DNA from 3 places in the Streptomyces laurentii genome. Region 2 is predicted to be linked to each of the others. Evidence: riboswitches for the same ligand, from Rfam matches in the RefSeq annotation. Region 2 holds a riboswitch; each other region holds the start of a gene.
What was found. A riboswitch is a leader RNA that binds a small molecule or an ion and turns the genes downstream of it on or off. The one in region 2 is predicted to bind cobalamin.
Positions count from the first base shown of each region.

Region 1: it holds a riboswitch for cobalamin, as region 2 does, so the genes downstream of both, ABZ693_RS00520 (ribonucleoside-diphosphate reductase subunit alpha) here and ABZ693_RS31975 (CbtB domain-containing protein) in region 2, are expected to answer to the same signal.
Region 3: it holds a riboswitch for cobalamin, as region 2 does, so the genes downstream of both, ABZ693_RS08820 (ABC transporter substrate-binding protein) here and ABZ693_RS31975 (CbtB domain-containing protein) in region 2, are expected to answer to the same signal.

Region 1 is NZ_JBEYHT010000001.1:110,005-114,007, forward strand. Features, by position in the region: gene ABZ693_RS00515 (ribonucleotide-diphosphate reductase subunit beta) at 1-466, opposite strand, end outside; gene ABZ693_RS00520 (ribonucleoside-diphosphate reductase subunit alpha) at 466-2,847, opposite strand; adenosylcobalamin-variant (AdoCbl-variant) riboswitch at 2,997-3,095, opposite strand; gene ABZ693_RS00525 (GNAT family N-acetyltransferase) at 3,176-3,694, opposite strand; gene ABZ693_RS00530 (hypothetical protein) at 3,715-4,003, opposite strand, start outside.
Region 2 is NZ_JBEYHT010000077.1:12,854-16,856, forward strand. Features, by position in the region: gene ABZ693_RS31960 (SdpI family protein) at 1-148, shown strand, start outside; gene ABZ693_RS31965 (GntR family transcriptional regulator) at 151-507, shown strand; gene ABZ693_RS31970 (histidine phosphatase family protein) at 537-1,094, opposite strand; adenosylcobalamin (AdoCbl) riboswitch at 1,178-1,326, shown strand; gene ABZ693_RS31975 (CbtB domain-containing protein) at 1,376-1,597, shown strand; gene ABZ693_RS31980 (CbtA family protein) at 1,613-2,512, shown strand; gene ABZ693_RS31985 (glycosyltransferase family 2 protein) at 2,589-4,003, opposite strand, start outside.
Region 3 is NZ_JBEYHT010000009.1:146,873-150,875, forward strand. Features, by position in the region: gene ABZ693_RS08810 (ABC transporter ATP-binding protein) at 1-111, opposite strand, end outside; gene ABZ693_RS08815 (FecCD family ABC transporter permease) at 108-1,196, opposite strand; gene ABZ693_RS08820 (ABC transporter substrate-binding protein) at 1,193-2,185, opposite strand; cobalamin riboswitch at 2,265-2,468, opposite strand; partial or broken gene ABZ693_RS08825 (phosphotransferase) at 2,755-2,859, shown strand; partial or broken gene ABZ693_RS08830 (aspartate aminotransferase family protein) at 3,162-3,596, shown strand; gene ABZ693_RS08835 (MFS transporter) at 3,900-4,003, shown strand, end outside.

The DNA.
Region 1 (4,003 bases), on a different contig from region 2:
CGATCTTCTCGACCGAATCCATCCATTTAAAACAGAACTGGGCCTTGTCACGGATCGACGGGATGTTCTCGACGGCCGCGAAGGCGGCGGCGCGCTCCGCCGGATCGGGGAGGTAGGTGTCGAGCAGCGTCAGATAGAACTGGACGTGCACGGCCTCCTCGAAGAGCTGGCGCGAGAGGTAGAGCCGCGCCTCCGGGGAGTTGATGTGCTTGTAGAGCGTCAGGACGAGGTTGTTGGACACGATCGAGTCGCCGGTCGCGAAGAAGGCGACGAGGCGGCCGATCATGTGCTGCTCGCCCGGGGACAGCTTGGCGAGGTCGGACACGTCGGAGTGGAGGTCGACCTCCTCCACGGTCCAGGTGTTCTTGATGGCGTCGCGGTAGCGCTCGTAGAAGTCCGGGTAGCGCATCGGACGCAGGGTCAGTTCGAAGCCCGGGTCGAGCAGGTTCTTCTGGGTGTCGGACATTACTGGCAGGCCTCGCAGGACTCGGGGTTCTCAAGGGAGCAGGCGATGGCGTCCGCGTCGGGCGCCTGCGCCTGCGCGGGCACGGGGGTGGTGGCGCGCGCGGCGCGGGCGATCCGGGTGGCCGGCCGGGACCGCAGGTAGTACGTGGTCTTCAGACCCTGCTTCCAGGCATAGGCGTACATCGACGACAGCTTGCCGATGGTCGGCGTCTCCATGAACAGGTTCAGTGACTGCGCCTGGTCCAGGAACGGGGTGCGGGCCGCCGCCATGTCGATCAGACCGCGCTGCGGGATCTCCCAGGCCGTCCGGTACAGCGCGCGCGTCTCGGCCGGCACCCAGGCGAAGTCCTGCACCGAGCCCGACGACTCGCGCAGCGCCTCCCGGGTCTCGGCGTCCCACACGCCCAGCCGCTTCAGCTCGTCCACCAGGTACGCGTTGACCTGGAGGAACTCGCCGGACAGGGTCTCGCGCTTGAACAGGTTGGAGACCTGCGGCTCGATGCACTCGTAGACACCGGCGATCGAGGCGATCGTCGCGGTCGGCGCGATGGCGAGCAGCAGGCTGTTGCGCATGCCGACGGCGGCGATCCGGGCGCGCAGCGCGGCCCAGCGCTCCGGCCAGGTCAGCTCCACGTCGTAGTGGTCCGGGTGCAGGACACCGCGGGCCGTACGGGTGCGGTCCCAGGCCGGCAGCGGGCCGTGGCGCTCGGCGAGGTCGGCGGACGCCTCGTACGCGGCGAGCATGATCCGCTCGGCGATCCGGGTGGAAAGCGCCCGCGCCTCGGCCGAGTCGAACGGCAGCCGCAGCCGGAAGAACACGTCCTGGAGGCCCATGGCGCCCAGACCCACCGGCCGCCAGGTCGCGTTGGAGCGGCCGGCCTGCTCGGTCGGGTAGAAGTTGATGTCGACGACCCGGTCGAGGAAGGTGACGGCGGTACGGACGGTCGCGTCGAGCCGCTCCCAGTCCAGCTCGCCGGCCTCGGTGTCGACGAAGGCGCCCAGGTTGACCGAGCCGAGGTTGCACACCGCGGTCTCGCCGTCGTCCGTGACCTCGATGATCTCGGTGCAGAGGTTCGAGGAGTGGACGACCGCGCCGGGCTCGGCGGTCTGGTTCGCGGTCCGGTTGGCGGCGTCCTTGAACGTCATCCAGCCGTTGCCGGTCTGCGCGAGGGTGCGCATCATCCGGCCGTACAGCTCGCGGGCCGGCAGCGTCTTGCGGGCCAGGCCCGCCGCCTCGGCCGCGCGGTAGGCGGCGTCGAACTCCGCGCCGTACAGGTCGACCAGCTCGGGCACGTCGGCCGGCGAGAACAGCGACCAGTCGGCGTCCGCGTTCACCCGGCGCATGAACTCGTCCGGGATCCAGTGCGCCAGGTTCAGGTTGTGGGTGCGCCGGGCGTCCTCGCCCGTGTTGTCGCGCAGCTCCAGGAACTCCTCGACGTCCGCGTGCCAGGTCTCCAGGTAGACGGCGGCGGCGCCCTTGCGCCGGCCGCCCTGGTTCACCGCGGCGACCGAGGCGTCCAGCGTCTTCAGGAACGGGACGATGCCGTTGGAGTGCCCGTTGGTGCCGCGGATCAGCGAACCGCGGGCGCGGATCCGGGAGTACGCGAGGCCGATGCCGCCCGCGTGCTTCGACAGGCGCGCCACCTGGTGGTAGCGGTCGTAGATGGAGTCCAGCTCGTCCTTCGGGGAGTCGAGGAGGTAGCAGGACGACATCTGCGGGTGGCGGGTGCCGGAGTTGAAGAGGGTGGGGGAGGACGGCAGGTAGTCGAGCCGGCTCATCAGCCCGTACAGCGCCGCGACCTCGTCCAGGGCGCGCACGCTGTCGTCCTCGGCGAGACCGGCGGCGACGCGCAGCATGAAGTGCTGCGGCGTCTCGACGACCTTGCGGGTGATCGGGTGGCGCAGCAGATAGCGGGAGTAGAGGGTGCGCAGGCCGAAGTAGCCGAAGCGGTCGTCGGCGGCCGCGTCGATGGTCAGGTCCAGCCGGGCCGCGTGCCGGGTGACGAACGCGGCGGTGCGGTCGGCGATCAGGCCCTCGCGGTGACCGGTGGCGACGGAGGCGGAGAAGGAGACCGCGCCCTGCCCGGCCGCCTCCTCGGCGATGGTCAGGGTGAGCAGCCGGGCGGCGAGCCGGGAGTACGCCGGGTCCTCGGCGATCAGCCCCGCGGCCGCCTCGGTCGCGAGCTCGCGCAGCTCCGCCGTGTCCGAGCCGGGATGCCGGCCGCGCAGCGCGGCGGCGGCGACCCGGCCGGGGTCGGTGTCGGGGAGGTCGGCGGTGAGATCGGTCAGGATCCGCAGCAGCGCGGTTCCCGGGCCGTCGGTCTCGGCCGCCTGGTCCGCGGATGATGGGGCCGAAGCCGGATCTGCGGGCGCGATGGTCACTGGGGGGCTCTCCCTCGCTCGGCTCGGGGCCACGGCGGGGGAACGGGGACGTGCGGGGGCCGGGAGGATACGCACGGCGCGCCGCGTCCACCGGCCCACTCCGCGAGGCCCGGACGTCTGTGGCACCCGGAACGGACGGACCGGGCGCGCTGTCGGCAGGTCCTCGGACTTTCCTTCCTGCATAAGCGCACGAAGTACACCGTTGCGGGACAGTTCCGGACTTCCACCGGATTCCCCTGCGACGACAGCGAGATGAGCATACATGTGGGGGGCACCGCTCATGGCACCCCCCACATGTTGTGTGTCGGGCGCTTCCGTCCCTTGTGTCCTACGGCGTGTTCCCGAGCTCCAGGGCGTAGGCGAGCAGCGTGAAGTCCACCCCCGGGAGGGGCTGCCAGTCGCGTTCCGGGGCGCGGACGAAGCCCACGCGCGCGTAGATCCGGTGCGCCCCGGCCATCGACTGCTGGGTGGACAGGACGATCCGCGCGCAGCCCGGGACGGCCCGCGCGCGCTCGACGCACGCCCGTACGAGCGCCTCGCCGACGCCCCGGCCGCGGCCCTCGTGGCCGACGGCCAGCATCCGGAACTCGGCCTCGTCCGGGCCGGCTATGTCCGCCCACTTCCCGTCGCCGGTGGTGAAGGTCACCCCGCCGAGGACCGTCCCCGCCTCGTCGGCCGCGACGAGCACCTCCGCGTCGGCGGCGCGCCCGGCCACGTCGCGCAGCAGGTGCGCGTACTCGTCGTCCTCGCCGAACGCGAGGAAACCGTCGTCGCGGTAGGCCCGTACGGTGATCTCGCCGAGTGTCTCGTAGTCGTCGGGTCGTGCGGTCCTGATCGTGAAGTCCATGCGGCGCATTCTGCCGAGGATCAGCCGCCCACGCCCACGCTGTTGTCGGGCGCTCCGTCGCCCACGGGCGGCAGGTCGCCGCGCTCGACGGGCTGCCGGCCGCCGGCCGGCTTCTCGGGCAGGACGCCGTCCAGTTCGCGGTCGTCGGCGCGGTGCGCGTGCTCGGCGGCGGCGCGCAGCAGGTCCTTGCGGACGGTGGGCGGGGCGCCGACCTCGATGCGTACGCCGCCCTCGGCGCGGATGTACGTGTGCCGTTCGGCGGAGACGCGGTACCAGCCGGGCTTCTCCGCCGTACAGCGGTCGCCCCGC
Region 2 (4,003 bases):
CGCCGGCGAGGCGATCGTCGTACGGCGGGCGAGCGGCCGGGACTTCGCGGTGACCGTGCCGGACGCCGCCACCGGGGCCGCGCTCCTCAACACCCTCCGCGAGCGGACCGCTTCCGACGCCGCCGACGCGCCCGGTGAGAGGATCTGAGCGTGCTCTTCCGGGTCGACTCCACCTCCGCCGTACCCCTCGGCGACCAGATCGCCGCCTGCGTGCGCGGTGCCCTCGCCGACGGCAGCGCCGAACCCGGCGAACGCCTGCCCGCCGCCCGCGAACTCGCCGACTCCCTCGGCGTGAACGTCCATACGGTGCTGCGCGGTTACCAGCGACTGCGCGAGGAGGGCCTGATCGAGCTGCGCCGGGGCCGCGGCGCCGTGATCATGCCGGGCGCCCAGGCCCCGGACCGGGCGCACCTCGTCGAGCGGCTGCACGCCCTGGTCGGCGAGGCCCGCCGGCTGGGCGTGACGGACGACGAGTTCCTGGAACTCACCCGTACCAGCCTGAGCTGATCACCCAGGCCGGCCGGGCCGGCCACGCGTCACCCCACCGGCGTGTCCAGCCGGAGGTTCCAGCGTCCGGCGCGGCCGCTCAACGACGTACGGGACAACGGGCGTACGTCGAGGCGCCAGAAGGTCTCCTCGGGCGCGCCGAGCGCGTACGCGACGGCCGCGCGGATCACGTCGGGCTCGGCGACCGCCCACCTCTCCACACCGTCCGCCGAGCCCTCCAGGGACTCCATCCACCCCGCCACCCGGGCCCGCAGCTCCCGCAGCGACTCACCGCCGTGCGGGGCGGCGCCCGGGTCGCCGAGCCAGGCGGCCACCGCCTCCGGTTCGGCGGCGGTCACCTCGTCGAGCCGGCGGCCCCGCCAGCGCCCCATCGCGCACCCGGCGAGCGCCGGCTCCTCCGCGTACGTCTCCAGGCCGAGCGCGGCGGCCGTCGCCCGGCACCGCCCGGACGGCGAACAGACCACCCGCACCCGCGGCCCGGGGCACACCGGCCGCCGCTCCGCCTCCACCGGCCCCGCGTCGTCGAACCGGGCCTCGCGCAGCGCCGCGTTCAGGGCCGGGGCGATCAGCGTGAGTCGTGTCGTCATGGTGATCCATCCCTCAACGGCCGGAAGCGGGCCGGGAGTTCGGCACTCTTGGCGCAGCGTGTCCGGCGCGGTACCGTCGGTTGACATTTCCATAGATCGACGACGGCGAGACGGAAGTCCGGTGGGAATCCGGCACGGTCGCGCCACTGTGTGCCGCTCCCGGTCCACGCATCCGGTACCCCTACCGCGTGCCCGGCGGCGGCGAGTCAGACCTGACGCCGTCGTCGCGCACCACCGTATGGGACGCGAGTTCCCGAGGAGGTTCCACCATGGCCGAGGCCATCGCGGCGTCCGCCGCCGTACCGACCACCCCCGCCGTCACCGTTCCGGTGTCCCTGCCGGTCCGTTCCGTGCTGCCCTGGGCACTGTTCGGCGGTCTGCTGATGCTCGTCGCGCTCTACTTCGTCGGTGCCGAACAGGGCGCCCTGTCCGTCTTCGCGGGCAGCGACGTGCACGAGTGGGTGCACGACGGGCGTCATCTGCTCGGATTCCCCTGCCACTGAGGGGACGTCGCATCCATGTCGTCCCCTTCCACTCCCGACGGCCGGGCCCCGCTGGGCTCTCTCGTCGGGAAACTGCTGGTCCGCGGCATGCTCGCGGGCCTGATCGCCGGACTGTTCGCCTTCGCCGTGGCCTACGTCGCCGGTGAACCGTCCGTCGACGCCTCCATCGCGGTCGAGGAGGCCGGCGCCGCGGCGGAACACGCCGCGGGCCACGGATCCGCGGCTCCCCCGGCCACCGGTCACGAGGCCGGAGGGCACGAGGCCGGAGGGCACGAGGCCGGAGGGCACGAGGCCGGAGGGCACGAGGAGGAGGAGATCGTCAGCCGGGACCTCCAGTCCACGGCGGGTCTCGCCACCGGTGTCCTCGTCTACGGCGTCGCCCTCGGCGGCATCGCGTCCCTCGCGTTCTGTTTCGTGCTGGGACGGGTGGGCCGCTTCGGTCCGAGGGCCACCGCGGCGCTCGTCGCGGCGGCGGCCTTCACCACGGTCACCCTGGTGCCGTATCTGAAGTACCCGGCGACCCCACCGGCCGTCGGCAATCCGGACACCATCGGGCAGCGCACCTCGCTGTACTTCCTGATGATCCTGCTGAGCGTGCTGCTCGGCATCGCCGCCGTCGTCGCGGGCCGCCGGCTCGCCCCGCGCCTCGGCAACTGGAACGCGACGGTCGTCGCGGGCGCGGGCTTCGTCGCCGCGGTCGCGGTGGCCTGCGTGTTCCTGCCCGGCAACGGGGATTCCGTGCGACCGGGGTTCCCCGCGGCCGTGTTGTGGGAGTTCCGGCTCGCGAGCCTCGGCGTCCAGGCGGCACTGTGGGTGGCGTTCGCGCTCGCCTTCGGCCCGCTCGCCGAGCGGCTGCTGGCACCACCGGCCGCCCGTACCGCGGACCCGGCCCGCACCCCGGCCCCCGTGGCCTGAGCAGCGCGACGGCCCCGGGCCCGTACACCGTAAGGGGTACGGGCCCGGGGCCGTCGTGTCGTCGGCTGCCGGGGAATCAGCGCCAGTCGATGCGCTTGCGGACCGCGCGGGCGGCCTTCCAGCCGAAGCTGAAGGCGTACGCGGACAGGGCGGACGGCGCCTGCTTCAGCTGGAGCACCAGCTCGGTGTCGCGGGGGCCGACGCGCACCGTGTGCGGCTTGCGGGACGCGGCTCCGGGCAGCGTGACGGCGTGCTCGTCGGCCCGCTTGCTGACCTTGCCGCCGAGCGCGGAACCGAGACCGCCCTCGGCCGACAGGCGGCCCGCCGTACAGCGCAGCGAGACGTGCCAGTCGCCCTGGCCCAGCGCGGCTCCGCCGTCGGCGGTGCCGAGGTCGACGGAGGTCCGGAAGCAGGCCCGGCCGTAGTCGTACGTCTCCTTGCCGCGGCTGACCGTCATATGCGGCGACGGCACGTGCTCGACGGGGAAGACGAGCCTCCGGCCGGAGCCGGCCTGCGTGAGGACGACCTCGGTGACCAGGTCCCGCGTGTCGACCTGGTCGATGTACGCGTACCCCTCCAGGTCGAGAACGGTGCCGCGCCAGGCGAGCTTGTCGACGCGACGGCGCGGGCTGGCGCCGATCACCGAGCCGGTGATCTCGCACAGTTCCTCGTACTCCGGGGAGTCGGCGGCCGGGAACGGCGGCGCGGCATATGCCTTGGCGCCGCGCACCACGGTCTTGCCGGGCCGGCCCGCCAGCTGCCAGGCGACGACCTCGGCGAGCTCGTCGGTGAGGCCCTCGCGCAGGCAGTGCGCGACGAGCTTCTCGTTGACCGGCATCTTGGCCATGATCGCGGGGTTGATCCAGCGCTCCGCGTACGGACGCGCCAGCTCCACCAGCCGCTGCCGCTCCTCGGCGTCCGCGTCCACGAACCGCTTGTCGAAGCGGTCGACCATCTCGGCCTTCACATGCCGGCCGACCAGGTGGTCGCGCAGCTTGCCGGGCTCGGTGAGACCGGTGATGAGCGTGACCATCTCGTCGGCCTGCTCCAGGCCGATGCCGAAGTCGATGCCGTTCGCGGTGATGTTGCCCTCGTCCGCCCGGCGGACGACGTAGTAGCAGTCGTAGTCGCCGACGATCGAGATGACCTTGCTGTGGAGGTACGCCTGCGCCACGAAGTACTGGTCCTCGCGGATCCGCATGTGCTCCGGGAAGCGGATCTCGTGCTTCTCCACCATGTCGCGGCGGAACAGCTTGAAGGGCATCAGCGTGTAGTAGAGGAGGCCCTTGGACAGATCGGCCTTGTCGACGTTCTTCGCGAAGACCGCCTTGGGCACCCGGCGCCGGACGCCGACCAGCTTGGCGAGCACGGTGTCCGAGCCGTTCTTCTCGGCCATCGCGACCAGCCGCTCCAGGGCCTCGGGCCCCAGGCAGTCGTCGCCGTCGACGAAGAAGACGTACGTGCCGGTCGCGTGCTCCAGGCCCACGTTCC
Region 3 (4,003 bases), on a different contig from region 2:
CGTCGTCCTGCCGGGGGCGAAGCCGAGGGTCACGTCCGTCAGCAAAGCAGCGCCGTCGACGCGCACGCCGACGCTTTCGGCACCCAGCCCCACCGGGTTCGCGGCGATCACGGCCGGCCCCCCGCGGCCGACCTGGTACCTGCCTGGCGCCACAGCAGCCATGCGAAGAACGGCGCGCCGAGCCCGGCGGTGACGATGCCCACCGGGATCTCCTGGTCCGGGAGCACCGAGCGCGCCACGATGTCACTGCCCACCAGCAGGGACGCACCGAGGAGCGCCGACATGGGCAGCAGGAGGGCGTGGCGCGGGCCGCAGACCAGGCGGACGACGTGCGGCACCACCAGGCCGACGAACCCGATGACGCCGGTGTGGGCGACCAGGCACGCGGTCAGCAGCGCGGCCGTGGCGATCAGGGCCCAGCGGGTACGCTCGACGTGGACGCCGAAGGAGCGGGCCGCGGTCTCGCCGAACGCGAACGCGTCCAGGTCCCGGGCGGCCGCGACCATGAACACCGTACCGACGACGGTCACCACGGTCAGGAAGACGGCCGTGTGCCACCGCACCCCGGCCACCGAGCCCAGCGTCCACTCCATGACGCCGCGGGCGGCGTTGCGGTCGCCGAGGACGAGCACGACGAACGAGGTGTACGCGCCGCATATCTGCCCCACCGCGATGCCGGCCAGCACGGTCCGCGAGGCCGGCAGGGACCGGCTGCGCGCCCCGGCCAGTGCCAGCACGACGACGACGGCGATCAGGGCGCCGGCGAAGGCGGCAGCCGGGAGCGCGCTGACCGCCGCGGCGCCGGAGACTCCGACGCCGAGGACGATCACGGTGACCGCGCCGACGGCGGCGCCGTTGGAGATCCCGAGCAGGTAGGGGTCGGCCAGGTCGTTCCCTGTCAGGGTCTGCAGCACCGCGCCGCAGACCGCGAGTCCCGCGCCTGTCGCGGCGGCTCCCAGGACCCGTGGCAGCCGTAGTTGCCAGATGATCTGGTCGTCCAGCAGCGTGACGTGGGAGTCGCCGAGGCCGAGCCGGCGCAGGACGACGTCGGCCACGATGCGCGGCGGCTCGTGGACCGATCCCACGGCGAGGCCGAGCAGGACGGTGACCAGCAGCAGGAACACGGCAACGGCCAGGGCCGCCGCCGCGCGGCGCGCTCCTGTGGGCCGTGCGGCGGGACGATCTGCCGCGGTCATGAACGCGGGTGCAGCTTGCCGAGGCCGGCCGAAACCCGGGCGGCACCGCCGGCGAGCAGCACGCCGGGCGTCGACTCGGAGAAGGGCACGACCACGAACGCACGGTTCCGGACGGCGCTGAGCTTGCTCAGTACCGGGTCGTGATCCAGGTAGTCGATCTTGGCCTGTGCGGTGTCCCAACTGGCGTCCGCAAGCACGATGGCGTCCGGGTCCGCCGCGGCCACCCGCTCCCAGCTCACGCTCTTCCAGCCGCCGGGCAAGGTGCCGAAGATGTTGTGGGCGCCGACGGCGTCAAGCACGAGCTGGGGGCCGCCATGGCCGGCGCCGACGAGCGGAGTCTTCGTGCCCGAGTCGTACCAGAGCACGTTCAGGCCCTTGCCCGCCGCCTTGGCCGCGAGTTCCGAGAGCTCCTGCTTCTGATCCTTCTGGATGGCGGCGGCTCGTGGTTCGACACCGAAGACCTTGGCGATATCGCCCAGTTCGTCCCAGACCGCCTGGAAGGACGCCGGCGGCACCTGCTTGCTGTCGGCGCAGCCGAACGGCGACAGATAGGACTCGACGCCCTGGGAGCTCAGATCCGCCCGTGTGCCCGCCACCTTGTCGGTGAACGCGCTGGAGTAGGAGGCGTAGAGGAAATCCGGACGCGCCGCGAGAAGCTTCTCCTTGGCCGGGTACTCCTTGGAAAGCACCGGGACGGCTTCGTAGGCCGCCTTCCATTTCGCCGGGACCGCGTCGTCGAGGTACGCCGTTCCGGCCATCCGGTTCTGCAGACCGAGAGCCAGGGCCACTTCGGTGGCGCCCTGGTTGAGGGTGACCAGCCGGCTCGGTGGTGCCGCCACGGTCGTGGTGACGCCACAACTGCTCACGCTCACCGGCGCTCGACGGCCGCTCCCGGCCGCCTCGGCGGGCTTGTCGGCCGCGGGCGCACCCGTACAGGCGCTGAGCGCCCCGACGAGCAGGAGTGCCGCAGCGGCAAGGCCGGAGCGCATGGGGCGCGCCGGGCGTATGGAACGTTCACTTCGAAACGGGCGCAAGGGACCCCCAGGCACGTGTTCTCCAACCCTCGTGGAACATGTCGCGCCGTGGCCGGTCTCCTGGCTTCCGCATCAACGCTTCACGACCGGCCTTCCCGGGGGCTCGTCTCCGATCCACCCAGTGGCCCTGACCGCTCCGGGAGCCGTCAGCGAGGGCCGCGGAACTCCGCAGCTACAGTGGCGAGGGCCGCACCGGCTTTCAACCGGTTTCCCGTACACCACGGCGGCGACAGGCTACCAAACCACCGGGAGTCCGGCCGTGAGGGGAAGAGTCCCGGCCCTCGGCATGGTTCCCGTGTCGGCCTCGGCCTGATTCGAGTGTGACGACCACTCCGCTGCGGGGCGCGGTACATCGAGCGTGGCACCACGGGTGACCAACGTGAAGCCTCCGGCGATTACGGATCTGATCTCGTGGTGAGACCTGTTCCGGCCAGGTGTTTCACGGCTGTTCTGATTCAGGTGCACCAGGACGGGGGTCAACAGTGCACGAGCTCCGTTCCGCAGTCGTGCTCGTCACGGGTGTCATGGCGTCCGGGAAGTCCACCGTGGCCCAACTGCTGGCCGAGCGACTGCCGGGCTCCGTGCACCTGCGCGGCGACGGCTTCCGGCAGATGATCGTGTCCGGTCGCTGCCGCTCGGCCTCACTCAAGACCAGCGGCTCCAGCCTGTTGTCACCCACAACCCACAACCCACAACAGACCGAAACCAAGCGCCGCCCGTCAGCCAGACCCCCGAATTGGTACGGAAATCGACTCATGTGGTGACGAACCAACTCCCAACCAGATCACTAGGACTGGCCCGAACCCTCCCTTACGGTGGGCGAGTTGATCGTCGCACCCTCGGGGAGGCGGCTTCCCCCTCCCAGCATCTGGGACGACGCCCATGCCCCGAGCCCACCGCCCCGGACCCCGCGGGCACCCCGCCGGGTCGGTCCGGACCCGGCGGCGAACCGGACCTGAGCCTGGTGCTGCATGTCGCCGACGAGATGCGGGAGCGCGGCTGGTACCTCCAGCCCCAGCTCTCCTTCGACGGTCTGCCGCCCAATCTGCACCTGACGCTCACTACGGCGACCGTCGACCGGGTCGGCGCGCTCCTCGCCGACCTCACCGGCTCCCTCGCCGCGGCGCGGGCTCTCGAACCGGTCGTGGTGGATCCGGGGCTGAGGGACCTGGCCGAGGGCCTCGACCCCGACACGCTCACCCCGGAAGAGGTGGCCGGGTTCCTGGCCTTCGCCGGCCTGGGCAGCGCTGACGGTCAAGGGCTGCCGTCGCGGATGGCACCGGTGCTGGCCTTGCTGGACGCGCTGCCACCACGTCTGAAGGAGCGGCTGCTGGCGGAGTTCATCGGGTCCCTGTTCCGCGTCTGAGGCGTCGGAGTCGTCGGACGCGCCGGGCGTCCCAGGGGCCGGCGCCGCCCGTCACCGGCCGATCGGGAGTTCCGCCGGGGGGATGGGCGGCCCGTACGCTCCCCTCCTCGGTGGTCATTTTCGGCCAAGGCCCGAAGGGGCCTGTCGATCTTGCTTCCCTCTCGGTACCCCGTCCGGTGATGCTGGGGCGCGGTGGACACCCCACCAGGCAGCGGGACTTCCGCCCACGGGGCTCGCGGACCTCCCGACGACGTGCCGTGCGCCGGACCGCCGGACCGGGCACGGACCAGAACGGTGACACCCATGCTCGAACTGCTCAAAGACCGCACGTACCTCCGCTACTGGCTGGCGGTCGTGGCGTCGTTCCTCGGGGACGCCATCACCAAGATCACCTTGATCTACGTGGT